Regions from separate parts of the Microbispora sp. GKU 823 genome, predicted to be linked through region 2. Evidence: riboswitches for the same ligand, from Rfam matches in the RefSeq annotation. Region 2 holds a riboswitch; the other holds the start of a gene.
What was found. A riboswitch is a leader RNA that binds a small molecule or an ion and turns the genes downstream of it on or off. The one in region 2 is predicted to bind cyclic di-AMP.
Positions count from the first base shown of each region.

Region 1: it holds a riboswitch for cyclic di-AMP, as region 2 does, so the genes downstream of both, B1L11_RS35275 (C40 family peptidase) here and B1L11_RS34940 (C40 family peptidase) in region 2, are expected to answer to the same signal.

Region 1 is NZ_MWJN01000099.1:5,252-12,466, reverse strand. Features, by position in the region: gene B1L11_RS35300 (hypothetical protein) at 1-525, shown strand, start outside; gene B1L11_RS35295 (VOC family protein) at 572-970, opposite strand; gene B1L11_RS35290 (YafY family protein) at 1,065-2,075, shown strand; gene B1L11_RS35285 (alpha/beta fold hydrolase) at 2,122-2,775, opposite strand; gene B1L11_RS48945 (hypothetical protein) at 2,724-2,927, opposite strand; gene B1L11_RS35280 (MarR family winged helix-turn-helix transcriptional regulator) at 2,989-3,405, shown strand; gene B1L11_RS35275 (C40 family peptidase) at 3,482-3,931, opposite strand; cyclic di-AMP (ydaO/yuaA leader) riboswitch at 4,116-4,273, opposite strand; gene B1L11_RS35270 (serine hydrolase) at 4,673-5,854, opposite strand; gene B1L11_RS35265 (hypothetical protein) at 5,914-7,005, opposite strand; gene B1L11_RS35260 (WD40 repeat domain-containing protein) at 7,085-7,215, opposite strand, start outside.
Region 2 is NZ_MWJN01000097.1:1,526-8,740, forward strand. Features, by position in the region: gene B1L11_RS34930 (RDD family protein) at 459-1,301, opposite strand; gene B1L11_RS34935 (amino-acid N-acetyltransferase) at 1,439-1,999, opposite strand; cyclic di-AMP (ydaO/yuaA leader) riboswitch at 2,393-2,545, shown strand; gene B1L11_RS34940 (C40 family peptidase) at 2,696-3,655, shown strand; gene B1L11_RS34945 (LuxR C-terminal-related transcriptional regulator) at 3,689-3,937, opposite strand; gene B1L11_RS34950 (zinc-binding dehydrogenase) at 4,187-5,110, shown strand; gene lysS (lysine--tRNA ligase) at 5,189-6,874, opposite strand; gene B1L11_RS34960 (type III pantothenate kinase) at 6,934-7,215, opposite strand, start outside.

The sequences.
Region 1 (7,215 bases), on a different contig from region 2:
CCCCGACAGCTGGCCCGCCGCAGAAGGCCGCTCGTGCTGGCCGACCTCGTCTACGCCGGTTACACCTTCACGCACCTGTACGGATTCCTCCGCGAGTGGATCGACGAAGAGCGCGAGTCCTGGGATGTCATCCGGCTCAAGCTGCGTTTCCTGGGCATCACCGCACGCCGGAAGACCAGCCCGAACACCTGGCGCTGGTGGCAGGACGCGGAGTGGACGGCCGACGTGCCCCGCAGGAGCGTCACGAACGTGTCGATCCACCCGTACGCCTGGAGCTTCCTGGCCGATTACCAGCACAAGCTCACGCAGTCGTTCCGGCGCACCCGCTGGGCGGACGAGGCGGTCACCGTGCCCCGGCACGACGAGAAGACCCTTGACGCGCTCGCGGAGGCCGTCGCCCTCGTCGAGCGGGGCCGTACGTCCACCGTGCGGACCAGGATCGCCCGCCACATGGCCGAGGAGCCCTCGTTCGCCCAACCGTGGCTGCGCTCGCTCGCTCTCGAACTACGCCGTGGCACGTCCTGACGCTTCCCGGGCGCCGACGCCGGGGTTCCGGAGCTCTGTCGCGCCGTCAGCGGGCGAACTTCTCGATGGCGGCCGGGCTGACAGGGGTGAAGAAGTTGACGAGGTTCCCGTCGGGGTCGCGGAACAGGAGCGACCGGTTGCCCCACGGCATCGTGGTGGGCTCTTGGACGAACTCCTCGACGAAGCCGACCAGGTTCTGATGCACGCCGTCCACGTCGTCGACGAGGAACTCGATGATCACGCTGCGGTTGTCGGCCGGCTGGGCGGCGCCGGGGGCGAAGAGCGGGACGGTGCGGGTGCTGCCGATCGCGAGGGTGGCGGAGGCGGTCCTGAGCTCGGCGAAGTCCTCACTGGACCAACTGGCCCGCGCTCCCGTGGCTCGCTCGTAGAAGCCGACGAGGCGTGCGACATCGGCCGTGATGATGCGGATCGATACGAAGTCCATGGTGATCTCCCTGGTGCGTGGGGTTGTCCTCCCGGGGCACACTAGGGCGAATACCGGACAGAAACCGCCCAGTATCTTCACTAGATTGTGTGACGTGGCTCGACCTACTCATCGCGTGCTCACGCTGCTGGAGCTCCTGCAGTCGGGCGGCATTCGGACCATGGCCGAGCTCGCCGACCGGCTCGGCGTCGACGAACGCACCGTGCGGCGGTACGTGGATCATCTGATCGACCTCGACGTGCCCGTCGAGTCCGTGCGCGGCCGCTACGGCGGATACCGGCTCGCCCCCGGATACCGCATGCCTCCGCTCATGCTGAGTGACGACGAAGCGCTCGCCGTGCTGCTCGGCCTGGTCGCCGGTCGCCGGTCAGGGTTGACGACGACGACGGGTACGGCGAGTGAGACGGCGGCGGCCAAGATCCGGCGGGTCCTGCCCGAGCGGCTCGCCCGCAGGCTCGACACCGTGCTCGAATCCCTCGCTTTCACGGCTCCGCCCGGCGAGTTCGCCGCCCCGGAGACCGCGGTCCTGCTCTCCGTCGCCGATGCGGTGCGCCATCACCGGCCGATCTCGATCAGGTACACCGCCGCCGACGGCCGGCGCAGCGAACGCACGCTGCATCCGTACGGGCTCGTCGCCCATTCGGGCCGGTGGTACGTCACGGGTGCGGATCCCGAGATCGGCGAGGATCGCACCTTCCGGCTGGATCGCATCGCGGATGCGAGGACCCTGCCCGGTTCGTTCGAGCCGCCCGCCGGGCTCGATCCGGCGCAGCACGTCCTGTCGGGGTTCGCCAAGGCTCGGTATCGGCATGAAGTGGTCCTGCGGATCCAGGGAACGGCCGAGCAGATCCGCGCCCGCCTTCCCGCCGGCGTCGCGACCGTGGAGGAGTCCCCGTCCGCGGAAGGCGCGGATCCCGAGACCGAGGGCTGGCTCCGGGTCGAGGTGCGGGCGGAGCGGCTCGACTGGTTGCCCCCGGTGCTCGCGTCGCTCGACCGGCCGTTCGTCATCGAGCGTCCGGACGAGCTCCGCGGCCTCGTCGTCGCGCTCGCGGACCGGCTCGCGGCCTCCGCCCGCAGGGTTCCGCCCGCGCCGGGCACGGTCTGAGGCGCAGCGCTCCCTGTCGGCAGTGCCCTTCAAGGCGCGATCGCCACTACTCGCCGGTGCCCGCCGCGATCGCCGGGGAACCGGGCACGGCTGCGTGCAGATAGTGGTCGATCGCGGTGAAGGTGGCTGCCGGCTGTTCGATGTGCGGCAGGTGTCCGGCCTCCGGGATCACCTCCAGCCGGCCGCTCCCGAAGGCGTCGGCGTAGGCGGCGCCGTAGGCGGGCGTGACGATCCGGTCGCTCTCTCCCCACAGCAGGAGAGCGGGGACGTCGACGTGCCTCAACCGGCGGAGCAGTTTGGGGTCGTGCATGTAGGGGTCGCCCGCCAGCGTGCGCATGGTGGCCATGTCGGCCGCCCGGCGTGCGAGTTGGTCGGCGGGGACATCGGCCGGATCGACGTAGAACCGCTGCGAGTCGTGCCAGGCGTACTCGGCGACGCCGCGGGCGTCGAGGGAGAAGAAGTCGCGGATCGGCTCGCCGGGGACGTGCACGCCGACGGCGTCGATCAGCACCAGGCCGGTGATGATCCCCGCGGTGTCGCGTACGGCCATCTCGGCGGCGATCCAGCCGCCGAGGGAGGAGCCGACGACGAGGACGTCGCGCAGTCCGAGCCGATGCAGGCAGTGCAGGTAGGCCAGGGCGAGGTCGTCTATGCCGGTGAGCCATGGAGGGCGGGGCGTGCCGTCCCAGCCGGGGTGCACAGGCGTGATGGCGTGTGTCGTCCGATGAAGGTGCCGGGCGAGCCGGCGACCGTGGCGGGGCCGCCGCCGCCGTGCAGGATCAGGGCCGGTCGGCCGGTTCCGGCCTCCGACACGGTGAGGGACAGGTCGTCGTAGAGCGAGATCGTGGTCATGGGCACAGCATAACTAAACATGTTTATTTAAACTAGCTTAGTATCGTACTAAGCTTGTACCGTGCACGGCGATCTGCAAGAACTCGGACGAGCCGTCAAACAGGCTCAGTATCGGCAGCACCGGGCCCTGGAGAGCGGGCTGTCGGCGATCGGCGCGACGCTGGCCCAGTGGGACGCCCTCCGGGCGATCAGCCGCTCTCCCGGGGCGTCGGCCCGGGAACTGGCCGCGGCCACCTTCCAGACCGAGCAGGCCTTCGGGACCCTCGCCGGTCGGCTGGTCGCCCAGGGATGGATCGAGCGCCGGCCCGGGCGCGGCCGGCGCATCGAGCACCATCTCACCCCTTCCGGCGAGCAGGTCCTGCAAACCGGGCACAAGGTCGCCGACGAGGTGCTCGCCAGGTGCTACACCGCCTTGTCGGACACGGACCGCGGGACCCTGCTGGTCCTGCTCCGACGCCTCATCGCGGACGGCGCGTAGTTCGATCGGCGAGATGCCCCGGGCGGCGGCGTGCGCCGGGGACATCTCCGCCGAGGATTTCTCCGTGGCCCCGCTGTCAGACCCCGGGGCGTACGGCGGTGAGGAAGCTGCTCCTCCAGTAACCGTTGAGCTTGTCGACGCTGACCACCGCGCCGCTGTGCGGGGCGCTGATCACCTTCTTGTGCCCGATGTACATGCCCACGTGGCCGCCGCCGCTGGTGAAGATGAGGTCGCCGGGCTTGAGGTGCGCCAGGGAGACCCTCTTCTTGACGGCATCGAGCATCGACCATGTCGTGCGCGGGAGCTTGACGCCGGCCTTGCGCCAGGCGAACTGGACGAGCCCGGAGCAGTCGAACGCCCGTGGGCCCGTCGCGCCCCATACGTACGGATCGCCGAGGTGCTTCTTCGCCACCTTGATGGCGTGCTCGGCCTTCTCCTGCTGGAGGGCCGACTTGGTGACCTTCGTGTTCGCGGAGTCGTCCGCCGTGGACGCCGCGGGGACCTCGCCGTTGTCCGGGGTGGTCACCGTAGCGGGGGGCTCGGGTGGGATGACCGTCGAGGCCGCCGGTGGGGCTGCCACCGCCCCCGACGCGGCGGCCGCGGGGAGCGCGCTCAAGGCTCCTGCGGAGGCGGTGAGTGCCGCGCTACTGATCGTGACGCAGGCAATGCGGAGCAGAGTGGTGGAGTTGGTAGACAGGGGATCTCTCCCTAGGGTCTTCCGCTTGTGCCTACCGGGTTAGCTGACGGATTCGGGCGGGGAAGTCGCCCTACGGCGCTGACGCGCCGATTCACCCCAGACCTTCGTCGAAGGTCGATTGGTTCCCCGGCTCCGGGCCTCCTTGCTGCACGGATTCGGCATCACCGCCGCCCAGGGGGGCGGAGAGGACGTGGCGACGGTGACAGTGGATGGTCGTTTTCGAACACGGGCCGGCCGGGTTCGTAACGGCGGCGTCACGTGGACCCCGTCGTAGGGCAAGGAAACTACCAACTTGCCCCATGTAGTCGCAAAGGCCCCAAAAAGGTAAGGATCACGTAAAAAGGATCAAAAGCGCATAACCGCAGGTCACGGGATGTCCATAGGCTGATGTATGTGACGCTCGTCACATGCGTTACGCGTCTTCCGGGCCGTCAACGCACGCACATACAGCCCGCGAACGGCTCGCGGGGACTGAGTCGTGCGCGGTGAGGTCATCGCCGCTCTGCACCAGTTGGTATTACTCCCCGATCCCGGCCGTCGAGCGCCCCGGCTCCCGTGGCGGTGGTCCCTCTACGGCTTCACGAGGGCCGTGGTCACCACTTCGGCGGCTTCGGCAGGCCCGTATCGGTCTCTCGGGACATTCCGTCCGAGCCGTACGACGACCGTGTCCGAGCCGGGATCGACCTGGATGACCTGACCACCGAAACCCAGTGCCCAGTACATGTCGTGAGGTGCGCCCTCGACCAGGCGCCGGCGTGGCGCGGCGGAACTCCGCTCTCTCGTGCTGGGCTTCAGCGGGTCGACGACGGGACCGCGGGCGTTCACCCACCACAGGTAGCCGTACGCGGCGTTCAACTTCTGCGACGGCCGGCCGGTCGCCGCCTCGACCCACCGCCGGGGGACGATCTGCTTCCCCTGCCAGTTTCCTTCCCGTAGGAAGAGATAGCCGAAGCGGGCCATGTCCTCGCAGGTGGAGTTCAGGCCGGAGAACATGTTGGTGTTGCCGGCTCCATCAAGGGTCATCCTCGAGCGGCTCATGCCGAGGGGGCCGAAAAGCCTCTCCTGCGCGTACGCCGCAGGACTCTGCCCGGTCGCCTTCGTGAGCACGGCATCGAGCGTCTGGATGGCGGAGTTGTTGTATGCCCAGACGTCCCCGGGGGCCGCGTCCTGGGCGAGACCGACGGCGAAGCCCGTGCGATCGGCGGCCCGGACGAGGCGGCGGTAGTCGGTGTCGAAATCCCAGTGCCGGCCGGAGACGTTGCTCAGGATGTCCTTGATCGTGACGTCTGCCGAGGGGGTGCCGGCCCACTCGGGGACGTACTCAGACACCTTGTCATCGATGGAAAGCCTGCCCTCCGCTTCGGCGATGCCGACCAGGGTGCCGGCGTAGGACTTGGTCGCGGAGAAAACCTCCTGGCTGGTGGTCGTGTCGGCGTCGTTCCAGTACCAGTCGGCCACGAGTCGCCCGTGCCGGATCACGACCAGGCAGTTCGCGCCTCTCCTCCCGGCATCGAGAGCGATCTTCTCCAACCCGGCGCGGTCGAAACCGGCGTCATCCGGGCTGATGCGACGCCATTCCGCTCCCGGATAGGCGGTCGTGGCGGGACGGAGGGCGGCCGACGGGGTGGGAAGACCTGTCCGCGTCTGCGGTGGTGTGGTCCGGGACCCGGCCGAGCACGCCGAGCCGAAGGCGGCGGCCGCGAGAGTCAGCGTCAGGACGCCCCGCGCGATGGGGGACTCGCTCCGCCGCATGCTCACCCTCTCCGCCTTCGGCCACTCCTACCGGTGCACGATGTGGCGATTCCAGCCGGTCAGCGCGTACGCCAGAAAGTGCCGTTGGCCGAGGGATCGTCGGGGTCGCCCTGCGGCACGGTGAATCCCGCCCCCCACAGCGTCGCCGTCCCGGGCCTGCGCGCGATCGAGAACAGCGCGGCGTCGGTGCCGGCCTTGCGAGGGAGCGGGGTGCTCCGCCAGGCCGAACCCGTGACGTGCCACAAGGTGGAGTTCCAGTTGCCCTGCACGACCCACATACCGCCCTTGCCGTCGGGCTCCACCTCCGTGTACGGCTGGGCGTTGGCCGTACCGACCGAGGCGAGCCACGAACGGCCGTTCCAGCGCATGACCAGGGTCCGGCTGTAGGTCACGTCGTCACCCTCGTCGTCGGCGCCCTCCCAGGTGACGCCGCCGACGGCCCACACGTTGCCGGGGCTCACGACGGCGATGTCGTTGAGGACCGCGGCGGCGTCGGGCGCGGGAAGCTTGATCGCGGGTGTGGGCATCAGCGCCCAGGACCTTCCGTTCCACCGCATGATCGCGGGACGATCGCCCTTGGTCCCCGCCGCCCAGACGTCACCGGCCTTGTACGCGTCGACGGCGGCGGCGCGGGCCGGCAGCCGCACGCTCTTCCACGAGGACCCGGTCCAGTGCCGGGCCGAGGCCGAGGACTCGGCGACCGCCCAGACGTCCTTCGCGCCCGTTCCGTCGGCGTCCGTCGCGGAGAAGCCGCTGCCGAGCGAGGCGGTGGTCCACCCGCGGCCGTTCCACCGAGCGGCCTTCCCCGGACCGAAGACCCACACGTCCCTGTTCGAGCCGGCCGTCACGGCCGTCAGTTCGTACGGCGGGCTGCCGGGGATCACCTGCCACGATCCGCCGTCGAACCACTCGACCAGGCCGCGCTGCCTGCCGTTCACGACCCGGTGTCCGGCCGCCCACACCGACCCGTTGCCCAGGGCCGTCACGTCGTTGAGTACGTCGTCCCCGGGCAGCGTGTTCACCCTGGTCAGCCGCCACTCCGGCGCGCTCTCCCCGGCCTGGCCGCCCTGCCGGGTCACGCCGTGGGCCGCCACGGCCGGCAGGCACGCCAGCCCGAGCGCCGTCATGGCCGAGACGAATACGGTACGCACGATGCTTCCCCTTCCGCTCACCAGTACGACGTCTGATGGAGGGGAGCCGTTCACACGTCGCCGACGGCAGAGGCCGGACTCACTGCTTCTCCGTCCACGGCTCGTATTCGTCGTCCCCGGGGAGCACCCAGACCTTCACGTCGGGCCTGGTGATCGTCCGGAGCGGCGTCGCCTTGCCGGTCGTCTTCGAGACCCGGTAGATCGCCACGC
Region 2 (7,215 bases):
GATCGACGGGCGGGAGGTCTGAAGATCGAAAAAAGGAGCGGGGGCACAATCACGTGGACGGCCCGGACGGTCGTGGCGTCAGAGTTTCCCACGGCCAAACGATCCCCGCATTCCGCGGACGCCGCCTGCGGCCGGGTAGAGCGGGTGGGGATCCGGGAGCGCCATAACGGCCTGTGGGGCTCCATACGGCCCCATAAGCGCCCCTGACGGTTCCTTAAGCCGCCCGTGGGCGGATATGACCCGGGCGGGACGGCGGGGGCGACTCTTAAGGATTGGCGCCGGGGGCGGCCTCGCGGTCATTGGGCACCTCTCGGGACGGTGAACCCAAGCATGGCATGTCCGGGAGGCACCGCAAGGTTTTTCCGTCACAGCGGGGTGAGCGGGCGGTGCGGACGGACCATAGCGACCCATAGAAAAACGGGGCCGATGGTCCGTTCCATCGGCCCCGTCTGTCGTCGTTACTTGACCTTGACCACTACGGTGTTGGCGACCTTGTCATGCAGCGCCTGATGCAGCGGCTTGTCCCACAACAGCCACAGCACGTTCAGAAGGGAGGCGAGGCTCGCGAGGTAGCTGATAACGGGAATCCACTGCAGGAACTCGAAAACGTAGAGCACGCCGGCGCGCTTGAGCGCCGCGTCCTGGGGAAGCCCGCCCGCGTCGAGAGTGCCTCCGACCGGAACGACCTTGATTCCCATGACTTTCTTGCCGAGCGTCTGCCCCTGCGCCCGCAGCATGAGGAATTCGTAGGCGACCATGACGAGGCCGCCCAGGATCGCCGTGAGCAGTGACGCGAGGAAGTAACCGCTTCCGGTGGTGAACACCCCCGTCGTCGGGTCGATGCTCGCGTTGGTGACGACGATCCCCGTGATCACGAGCGTGATGATCGCGAAGGGGATGCCGACGATCACGCCGTCGATGATGCGGGCGACGAGGCGCTGCCACCACTCCGCGAGCGGGGCCGGGGCACCGGGGGGAATCGGCCCCGAGGCCGCGTACGGCTGGCCGAAGCCGGGCTGACCATAGCCCTGCTGGCCGTACTGCTGCTGCCCGTAACCGGGCTGCTGGCCCTGCTGGGCGGCGTAGCCCTGCTGCTGACCCTGCTGCTGGCCGTAGCCGCCCTGGGCGGGGTCGTAGCCGGGCGGCTGCTGCGGGCCCGTGTGTTGCCCGCGATAGCTGACGACCGTGACGTCTGGGTCGTAGTCCTGGGGCTGTCTGTCCGTGTTGTACCCGGGGTTCGATGACGGCGGTGGCGTTCCGTCCGACTCGTCCTGGGGGTACGGCGGCTGTCCGGTGCTCACCGTGTCACCTCGTTTCGAAGACGCATGCGCCGAACGTCTGTAGCACACGCTGATATTGCCAAAAGTAGCGACAGGTGTATCAACAGTCACCTTTGCAGCAGTCGACAACCACCGTCAAGATCGGCGATCAATGCCCATCAATGGTGATCAATGCGGTCGAGGTGCAGCAACATCCGGGTGTTCCCCAGCGTGTTCGGCTTGACGTGCTCCAGGTCGAGGAACTCGGCGACGCCCTCGTCGTACGACGCGAGCAGTTCCGCGTACACCTCCTGGGAGACTGGGGTGCCCTGGATGGGCGTGAAGCCGTGCCTGGCGAAGAACTCCACCGCGAAGGTGAGGCAGAAGACCCTCCGCACACCGAGGTCCCTGGCGGTCTCGATGAGCGCGGCGACGATCCGGTGGCCGATGCCCCCGCCGCGTGCCGCGGGGTCCACCGCGACGGTCCTGATCTCGGCCAGGTCCTCCCACAGCACGTGCAGCGCGCCACAGCCGACGACCTGCCCGCCCGTCTCGGCCACCCAGAACTCCTGGACGTCCTCGTACAGCGTGACCGTGCTCTTCTTGAGCAGGCGGGGACCGACGCCCGAATACGCGTCGACGAGGCGCCGGATCGCCCGGACGTCCGGCGTCCTGGCCCGGCGCACCGTCACGGCCGTGGCACCCGACTCACTGGATGTCTGCGCGGCGACCTGCTCCATGACCGGCCAGCCTAGCCGGACCGCGGCCGATCCCACGCGGTCGGTACGGATCGCGCCGCTACGGATAACGGTCATGTCCAAACACGACACCCGACACGATGCTTGACCCTGCGTAGCCATCAGGATACGGACGGATGCACGGCCGCGCCCTGAGGTGACTGTTCCGGTTCGTCCCACTTTTTTCATCCGCCCGAGCTGCACGGCCAATGCCTTAGATCGCTCTAAACCCAGGTGAACGCGGACGCATCACTACCGTTCCCGTGACCCGACCGTGATCGTTTGGTTGTCAAACGTAGACGGGTTTCGGAGTTCTGGTTGAGCAAGAACTCGCCGTGCACTATCGTCCAGCGACGATGCCGGTCATCGTGAGCGCTCACGGCGACCGGGCGCCGAATCTTCGAAGCACCGAGTGCGAAGGGGAACCGGGGACCCAACTGCAGGATCAGGATCGGTTCGATCTCGGATCGTCAAGGGGTGAATCCGCAAAGGTAGGGCTACTCCGGCCCGAACCCGTCAGCTAACCCGGTAGGCGCTCAGAGGTGCCCCGCCGTACGGCCCCGTCTCGACGACGGACCCGCCGCGGGCACATGTGGGAGAGGAGCTCGGTTGCGCATGCGTGGAGGACGGCCGGCGGGCAGGCACGCCCGCGGCCGAGGGTCCGGATCCGGCACGGCCGGTCCGGGTGCCGTCCGCCGCTTGGCGTTCGTCGGCGTCGCGATCACCGCGATCACGTTCGGCGCCCCGGTGGTCCGCGCCACCGCCGACCCCAAGCCGAGCCTCAAGGAGCTCACCGCGCAGGTCGAGAGCCTCTACACCGAGATCGAGACCCTCACCGAGCAGTACAACGGCGAGCGCGTGCGCCTGAAGGCGGCCGAGCGGTCCGCCGACCTCGCCAAGAAGAACCTCGCCAAGAGCGAGGCCGAACTCGAGGTCCGCCGGCAGAAGGCGAGCGCCCTCGCGCAGCACTCCTACATGACCAACGGGCTCGGCAACGCGCTCGTGCTCATCGACAGCGACGCCGACCCGCGGCGATACCTGGACCAGGCCTCCACGACGTACGCGCTGGAGCTGCAGGAGAGCCAGGAGGTCGCCGAGGTCACCAAGGCCATGGACGCCGCCGCGCGGGCCAGGGAGAGCGCCTCCGCCCGGCAGGCCGAGGTCAAGAAGCTCCTCAGCGGCCTCGACTCACGGCGCGACAAGATCACCAAGCTGATCAAGAAGACCGAGAGCAACCTCTACCGGCAGGTCTCCCGGACGGTCGGCGCCGAGACCCGCAGCAGGATGTCGTTCCCCATCGTGGGCGACGGCAAGGCCGCCCAGGCGGCGCGCTGGGCCCTCAAGCAGCAGCTCAAGCCGTACGTGTGGGGCGCCGAGGGGCCCGGCTCCTTCGACTGCTCGGGCCTGGTCATGGCGGCTTACCAGTCCGTCGGCATCAGCCTGCCTCACTACACGGGCGACCAGTGGACGGCCGGCACGCACATCTCCCGCGACCAGCTTCGCCCCGGCGACCTGGTGTTCTTCTACCCCGACCTGCACCACGTGGGCATCTACATCGGCGGTGGCTACATGATCCACGCGCCGCGCACGGGAGACGTCATCCACATCGCGAAGATCGCCGGGCGGCCGTTCGCGGGAGCGGTGCGCGTCGCCGACTGAGCCCTTCCTCGCCGGAGGGCGTCGCGGACGCGGTCAGATGAGGCGGCGGCGCGCCGCCCAGGCGACGGCCTCGATCGCGGTGGCGACGCCGATCCGGTCGCAGATGCATCGCAGCCGGCGCCGCACGGTGCGCCCGCTGACGTCGAGACTGCGGCCCACCCGGTCGGCGGTCACGCCCTTGGCCAGCTCCGCGAGGAGAAGCAGATCCTCTTCGGTGAGACCGGCACGCTCAAGGTCCGAGGCGAGATTGTCACCTCGGTAGACGACCTCGGGAACACCCATCGTCCGCCCTCCCCCACGACGATGCTTCGTCGGCCCACCCTTCAGGGACGGTAAACGCCTGCCATGAAGGTCGTCAAGGTTCGGAGTCGAGCCTCCGGCCGTACGCCGCCTCTGTAGCGGAACGGGCCGTGGGCCATCGCCTTTCCTTCGCCTCCCTTACGCACTTCCAGGTGCCTTCTTACCGGAAGAGAGCAGCTCTCCTTACGCTCCTTGCCACGCCGGAAGGACACGCCGGAAGGAGAGGAACTCATGAGAGCACTGGTGGCACGGGATGGAGCCGTGCGGGTCGTCGAGGTGGCAGAGCCCGAGCCGGGGCCGGGGCAGGTGCGGATCAGGGTCGAGGCGGCGGCCGTGAACCCCGTCGACCTGTTCACGGCCGCGGGCGCCCTCGCCGACGGCGGGCTCATGCCGCACCTGGAGACGTACGCACTCGGCTGGGACGTGGCAGGCGTGGTCGATGGGACCGGACCGGGAGTGACGGGCGTACGCCCGGGCGAGCGGGTCATCGGGCTGTCGGACCGGCTGACGGAGCCGCTCAAGACCCAGGCGGACCTGGTCGTGCTGGACGAGACGGCCGTCGCGCCCGCGCCCGCCGGGGTGGCCGCGCCCGAGGCGTCGACGCTGCCGCTGAACGCGCTCACCGCCGTCCAGGCGCTCGATCTCGCCGGGCTCGCCGAGGGTGAGACCCTGCTCGTCACGGGAGCGGCCGGTGGCGTCGGCGGCTATCTCGTGGAGCTGGCCGCAGCACGGGGGCTCAGGGTCGCCGCGGTCGCCGCGCCCGGCGACGAGGCACTCGTCCGGGGCTTCGGCGCGGAATGGTTCGTCCCGAGGGGCGCCGACCTGGCCGCGGCCGTCAGAGCCGTCGTTCCCGGCGGCGTGCACGGCCTGGTGGACGCGGCGGTCGTCGGCCTGCCCGCGCTGGACGCCGTGCGCAACGGGGGCGCGTTCGTCGCCGTCGTCGCGGGGCAGGCCCCCGTCCCGCTGCGCGGCATCCGGGTCCCGACGGTGTTCGTCCGCGCCGACGCGGCCCAGCTCCGGGACGTCGCGAAGCTCGCCGAGGCGGGACGGCTGAGCATGCGGGTCGCCGGCACCTATCCGCTGGAGCGGGCGGCCGAGGCGCACGAACGCCTGCGGAGAGGCGGCCTGCGCGGCCGGTTGGTCCTGCTGCCCTGATTCGCCTACGCCGCTACGCCTGTCTCGGCGCACGGCTGTGGGCCGGACGGTCATACCGTCCGGCCCACCCTCAGGAGATCAGGCGCGGCCGAGCAGCTCGCGCACCCGGTCGCGGCCCACGGCCAGCAGCAGCGTGGGCAGCCGCGGGCCGGTGTCGCGGCCGACGAGCAGCCGGTAGAGCAGAGCGAAGAAGGCGCGCTGGGCGGCCTTCAGCTCGGGCGTGGCCGCCTTGGCGTCCATGTCGAGCCCGGCCTGCACCTTCGGCACGCCGTACACGAGCGTGGTCAGCCCGTCGAGCGACCAGTGCTCGTCGAGGCCCTCCACCAGCAGGCGCAGCGACTCCCGGTCCTGCTCGCCGAGCGTGTCGAGCAGCTCCTTGTCGGGCGTCTCGCGCACCTGCGTCCGCTCCTCCGCGGGCACGTACGTGTTCACCCAGTGCTGGGCGCGGTCGAGCCGCGGCCGCAGCTCGTCCAGCCCGGAGATCTCCGGGTCGAACGCGCGCAGGATGCGCAGCGTCTGCTCCTCGTGCCCGGTGGCGATGTCCACGACCGAGGCCAGGGTCCGGTAGGGCAGCCGCCGCGGCGTCTCCGGCAGGACCCGGGAGGCGGTGCTCGACGCGCGGCGGTAGGCCGCCTGGTCGGCCGGCAGCGCCGTGCCGTCCTGCACCTTCCTGGTCAGCGTGTCCCACTCGTCGTACATGCGCTGGATCTCCTGGTCGAAGGAGACCTTGAACGACTGGTTGGGACGGCGGCGGGCGTACAGCCAGCGCAGCAGCGCGGGCTCCATGATCGACAGAGCGTCGGCCGGGGTCGGCACGCCACCCTTGGAGCTGCTCATCTTGGCCATGCCGCTGATGCCGACGAAGGCGTACATCGGCCCGATCGGCTGCGGGGCGTCGAACACCTCGCGGACGATCTGGCCGCCGACGACGAACGACGAGCCCGGCGAGCTGTGGTCCACGCCCGACGGCTCGAAGACCACGCCCTCGTAGGCCCAGCGCATCGGCCAGTCGACCTTCCACACCAGCTTGCCGCGGGTGTGCTCGGACAGCAGGACGGTCTCACCGTGGCCGCACACGCAGGTGTACGACATCGCGGTGGTCTCGTCGTCGTACGACGTGACCGTGGTCAGGTCGCGGTCGCAGACCGAGCAGTAGGGCTTGTAGGGGTAGTAGCCCCCGGCGCCGGAGCCGTCGTCCTCGCTCGCGGCCCCCGAGCCCTCCAGGGCCGCGGCCTCGTCGGCGTCCGTGACCTCCTTGGCCTTGGCCTTCTTGGTGCGGTACTGGTCGAGGATCGCGTCGATCCTCCGCCGCTCGCGCATGGCGAGCAGCACCTGCTCCCGGTACGCGCCGGAGGTGTACATCTGCGTCTGGCTGATGCCGTGGAACTCCACGCCGAGCTCGTTCAACGCGGCGATCATCGGCGCCTTGAAGTGCTCGGCCCAGTTCGGGTACTCGCTGCCGGGCGGGGCCGGGACGGTGGTCAGCGGCTTGCCGATGTGCTCGTTCCAGGCGGGGTCGATGCCCACAGGAACCTTGCGGAAGCGGTCGAAGTCGTCCCACGAGATGATGTGCACGCACTCGTGGCCGCGGCGCCTGATCTCGTCGGCCACCAGGTGCGGGGTCATGACCTCGCGGAGGTTGCCCAGGTGGATCGGGCCGGACGGGCTGAGGCCGGACGCGCAGACGACGGGTTTGCCCGGTGCGCGCCGTTCAGCCTCGGCGATGACCTCATCGGCGAAACGCGCCACCCAGTCGGCGTCCATCACGTCAGTCCTCTCTGAACGGGATCCTGCCTTCTATGGTCCCGTACGCGAGGGAGTCGTCAGGACGCGTTACGGGCGTAGACCAGCCGCAGGCCGATCAGTGTGAGCCAGGGCTCGTGCACGTCGATCGTACGGGCCTCGCCGATGACGAGCGGCGCACCGGTGCCCGTGGCGACCACGGTGACGTCGTCGGGGTCGGAGGCCAGTTCGGCCGTCATCCGGTCCACGATCCCGTCGACCAGGCCGGCGAAGCCGTAGATGATGCCCGACTGGAGCGCCTCCACCGTGTTCTTGGCGATCACCGACCGCGGCCGGACCAGCTCGACCTTGTGGAGCTGGGC